DNA from 2 places in the Roseburia rectibacter genome. Region 1 is predicted to be linked to the other one. Evidence: predicted binding sites of a transcription regulator. Region 1 holds the regulator's gene; the other holds the start of a gene.

Evidence for each region. The regulator Rex, encoded in region 1, represses fermentation and respiration genes when NADH is low (regulators of the CRP and FNR family bind a similar motif). The targets are predictions, from matches to a motif close to ATTGTTAANTANTTAACAAT.
Region 2: a site for Rex is predicted at 1,422-1,441, ahead of gap (type I glyceraldehyde-3-phosphate dehydrogenase). Genes of this name have one in related genera too.

Annotation. Positions count from the first base shown of each region.
Region 1 is NZ_CP092473.1:2,080,176-2,082,659, forward strand. It holds gene abc-f (ribosomal protection-like ABC-F family protein) at 1-995, shown strand, start outside; gene H8S51_RS09875 (redox-sensing transcriptional repressor Rex) at 1,120-1,773, shown strand; gene H8S51_RS09880 (NAD(P)H-hydrate dehydratase) at 1,860-2,484, shown strand, end outside.
Region 2 is NZ_CP092473.1:1,388,440-1,390,923, reverse strand. It holds gene H8S51_RS06600 (phosphoglycerate kinase) at 1-181, opposite strand, end outside; gene gap (type I glyceraldehyde-3-phosphate dehydrogenase) at 282-1,298, opposite strand.

The DNA of each region.
Region 1 (2,484 bases):
TCGTGTTAGAGCCAAATGTGGTCAGCGGAAATGATGTCCTTACGGTGTCAGGTCTTGCAAAATCATATCCGCCGGTTACATTGTTTTCGGATATCTCATTCGAGATTAAACGTGGGGAGCGGGTAGCACTGATCGGCAATAACGGAACCGGGAAAACGACCATCTTAAAGATCATCAATAATCTGATACAGGCAGATGGTGGTACGGTAACACTTGGTTCGAATGTTCACATTGGATATTACGATCAGGAACATCAGCTTTTACATATGGAAAAAACCATATTTGAAGAGATCTCAGATGCTTATCCAGAGCTGAACAACACAAAGATCCGCAATGTACTGGCAGCCTTTTTATTTACAAATGATGATGTGTTTAAGCGGATCTCAGATTTAAGCGGTGGTGAAAGAGGCCGTGTCTCTCTGGCAAAACTGATGCTTTCAGATGCTAATTTTCTTATTTTAGATGAGCCGACAAACCATCTGGACATTACATCCAAGGAAATTTTGGAATCTGCATTAAACCAGTATACAGGAACGGTATTTTTTGTTTCACATGACCGCTATTTTATCAATCAGACAGCAACAAGAATCCTGGAGCTGACAGGTGAAACAATTGTAAATTATATCGGAAACTATGATTATTATCTGGAAAAACATGATATTATGACGCAGTTGTATGTGAAACAGCCAGAAACTTCAGATGTGCAGCCTAAGAAACAGGATGATGCCGTTAATAAGCTCGACTGGCAGGCACAAAAAGCAGAGCAGGCAAGGATTCGTAAAATTGAAAACAGTTTAAAAAAAGCCGAGGAAGAGATTGCCGCACTTGAAAGTGAAATAAGCATGATCGATGAAGAATGTGCAAAGCCGGAAAACGCAGTTAATTCCGCAAAATTAAATGAGCTTGCAGCAAGACAGCAGGAGTGCAGGGAACGACTGGAAACCTGCTATGAAACCTGGGAAGAGCTGTCAATGCAGTTAGATGGAACTGATTGATGATATTTCCTGACAAAACAGAAAATATCTTATTGAAAAAAGATAGTTAAATTTTTCACACATTGACAGACACAGGGGAAATCACTATAATAAACGAGAGAACGTAAGAAAGGTGGAACCTTTTGTGCAGGAAAAAGAAATATCACAGGCAGTTATCCGGAGAATGCCGCGTTATTACCGCTACCTCGGAGAACTCTTAGATGCCGGTGTAGAACGTATATCATCCAATGATCTGAGTAAACGAATGAATGTGACCGCATCCCAGATCAGACAGGATCTGAATAATTTTGGTGGTTTTGGCCAGCAGGGTTATGGTTATAATGTAAAGTTTTTATATGAGGAAATCGGTAAGATATTAGGTTTAAATGAAAGACACAATATTATTGTGGTGGGTGCAGGTAATCTTGGACAGGCACTTACAAACTATGTGAAATTTGAAAAACTTGGTTTTGTGATCATAGGACTGTTTGATGTAAATCCTGCATTGGACGGTGTGACCGTGCGTGGAATCAAAATCCGCATGCTGGATGAATTAGAGAGTTTCTGTGCAGAAAATCAGGTGGATATTGCGGCGCTTACTATGCCAAAGGAAAAGGCTGATGCCATTGCAAACAGACTAGTCGGACTTGGAATCCGCGCAATCTGGAATTTTGCGCATGTAGACCTGGAGCTCATTGATAAAAATGTTGTTGTAGAGAATGTACATCTTTCCGACAGTTTGATGCAGTTATCTTACAACATTGTCAGAAACAAAAAAGCAGAAAAAAACGGCAACTGAAAAGGGTGCCATAAATTCAGGAAGCAATTAGCTGCCGCACAGATCTTTGTGCGGCGTTTTTTGCTTATAACAGGGGGTTTATTATCATGAAGTATCTTGTAAACAGCAGGGAAATGCAAAAATATGACGCAAATACCGTTTCACATTTTAAGGTTCCGGGACTTCTTCTGATGGAGCGTGCAGCAATAACATTTGTAAATGAACTCCATAAGCAAAAAGTCGATCTCTCAGAAGTTCTTATCGTATGCGGTAGCGGAAATAATGGTGGAGATGGTCTTGCGATCGCCCGCCTTTTATTTCTGGAGGGACATACTGTTACAGTTGTTTTTGCTGGAAATAAAGATCATTGCTCGGAGCAAAACAGAATCCAGCAGGATATTTTAAATGCATATGGTGTTCCTGTCTATACGGATTTACCGGAACAGATCAGACCAACAACTGTCATAGATGCACTATTTGGTGTAGGGTTGTCGAGAGACGTGACTGGTACTTATGCAGACATATTATGTTGTATGAATACACTTCCGGGAGAAAAAGTGGCAGTGGATATTGCATCCGGAATTTCTGCAGATACAGGTGCTGTCCTTGGTATGGCATTTCGTGCAGATATCACGATCACATTCGCATTTGCGAAATTAGGCAGTATTCTCTGGCCGGGAAATGAATATGCCGGCAGAGTGATCGTATGTGATATCGGTATCACGAAAGAAA
Region 2 (2,484 bases), 690 kb from region 1:
GTGAACAGAGAATTACTTTTCCACCATCGTTGATTAATTTCTGGATGGTAGGAAGAGCTGCGTTGATACGAGTCTCATCTGTGATTTTTCCTTCTTTTAACGGAACGTTGAAATCACATCTTACAAGTACTCTTCTTCCCTTTACATTAATGTCGTCTACTGATTTTTTGTTTAATGACATAAAATATGTCCTCCTTTTATATAATTGAGGTATAAAAACAGGCCCGGTCCAATAGGACCGGACCTGCTAAAAGTCGCATATAGTTATCGTAACCCGTCGATTATGCTAACTCACTGAAGTATTTGATTGTACGAACCATCTGAGATGTGTAAGAGTTCTCGTTGTCATACCATGAAACAACCTGAACTTCGTACTGGTCATCAGATACCTGGTTAACCATTGTCTGAGTTGCATCGAATAATGAACCAAATCTCATTCCTACGATATCGGAAGAAACGATCTCATCCTCGTTGTAACCGAAAGACTCGTTAGCTGCTGCTTTCATAGCTGCATTGATGTCTTCTTTTGTTACGCCAGCTTTCTTAACAACTGCTGTTAAGATTGTTGTAGAACCTGTTGGGGTTGGTACACGCTGAGCAGATCCGATTAATTTACCGTTTAACTCTGGGATAACAAGACCGATTGCTTTTGCAGCACCTGTGCTGTTAGGAACGATGTTAACTGCTGCTGCACGTGATCTTCTTAAATCACCTTTTCTCTGAGGTCCGTCAAGAGTCATCTGATCACCTGTGTAAGCATGGATTGTTACCATGATACCAGACTGGATCGGAGCATATTTGTTTAATGCATCTGCCATTGGTGCTAAGCAGTTTGTTGTACAGGAAGCTGCTGAAATGATTGTATCAGAAGCTTTTAATGTCTCGTGGTTTGTATTATAAACGATAGTAGGAAGGTCATTTCCTGCTGGAGCAGAGATAACAACTTTTCTAGCACCTGCATTGATGTGAGCCTGTGCTTTTTCTTTGCTTGTATAGAAACCGGAGCACTCTAATACAACGTCAACTTTTAAATCTCCCCATGGGCAGTTGTTTGCATCTGGGAATGCGTAGATTTTGATCTCTTTACCGCAAACGATGATAGAATCATCTGTTGAAGATACTTCATCAGCATGCTCATATTTACCCTGAGATGAATCATATTTTAACAAGTGTGCTAACATTTTAGGACTTGTTAAATCGTTGATTGCTACTACTTCATATCCTTCTGCTCCAAACATCTGTCTGAAAGCAAGACGACCAATACGGCCAAAACCATTGATTGCTACTCTTACTGCCATTTTTAATTCCTCCTAGAATTTGTAAATGTGATAACTTGATGGGACTTATGCCCGTCCCAAGCTTCCTTTATTTTAACCAATTTCTTTTGAAAGTTCAAGCCTTTTTCTCGACTTTATTCTGTGTTTGTTAAATTTTTCACTATATGCAATTTTCCGGTCGTTTTTTCATGAATTTTATACAAAATATACAAATATGACTTCTTTTCTTTTGTGGGATAGGCTATACTATATCATAAGCTACTTACCAAATGTTGGTTTGTTTATGAAATAAATCGCCCGTCCCAATGGTGTGTCGCAGGTCTGTGAGTAGCATCTTGCGCAAAGCCGGAGTTAATTTTGGTTCCATTGTACGAAAATAAGAAAAGTCTAAGTGTGTCTGAGTTAGATTTTCTCGGAGTGACGTGACCGGCGTTCAACGAGCCATCCGTGGCTCGTGAAGCCTTGTTCTGCCATCCGTGGCAGAACATCACTGTGTATCTACAGACACACTAAGATTTTCTAATTTTCTCCCAAAGTCACAAAATCAGCTCAGGCTTTGCGCAAGATGCCAGCCTCCAGGTTATGAAACACCATTTGGGTGGGCGGTTCATCTCAAAATGGGGGCGCGGGTGTGAATTTTTGATATTCGCACGAATGGAAATATGCTTAAAATCCTAATGTGCAATATCACTGATATTCAGCCTGATGACTTGTCTGAAGTTTCATCTGCTATGTTGCATTACATTAATCATTTCGTAAATTAACAGACTAATAATGCAGATTATTATTCCAAGTATGTATGTTTAAAAGCATAGATATAACAGATTGCGTCGAGATTTTTCAACCTTTTTGAAATGAATGTCACAAAAATTTACGCACCCCCAAGGTTGTAAAATGAGTTTCCCGGCTAAGGGTGGTTCACAACCTTGCGGCTGGCAAATCGCATCAAGCCAGGACTCGTTTTGTGACTTTGGGAGAAAATTAGAAAGTCTTTGTATGCCTGTTCACAATACAGTGTTGTGCTGCCATGGACGGCAGCACAAGTCCTAATGTGCCCGGACGGCACATTTAGGACGCACACGTCACTCCGCCTCAACCTGAATCAGGCATACTTAGACTTTCTTATTTTCGGACAACGGAACAAAACAGTCCCGGCTTGATGCAATTTGCCAATCGTAACTCCCCAGAACCACCCTACACAAGGAAA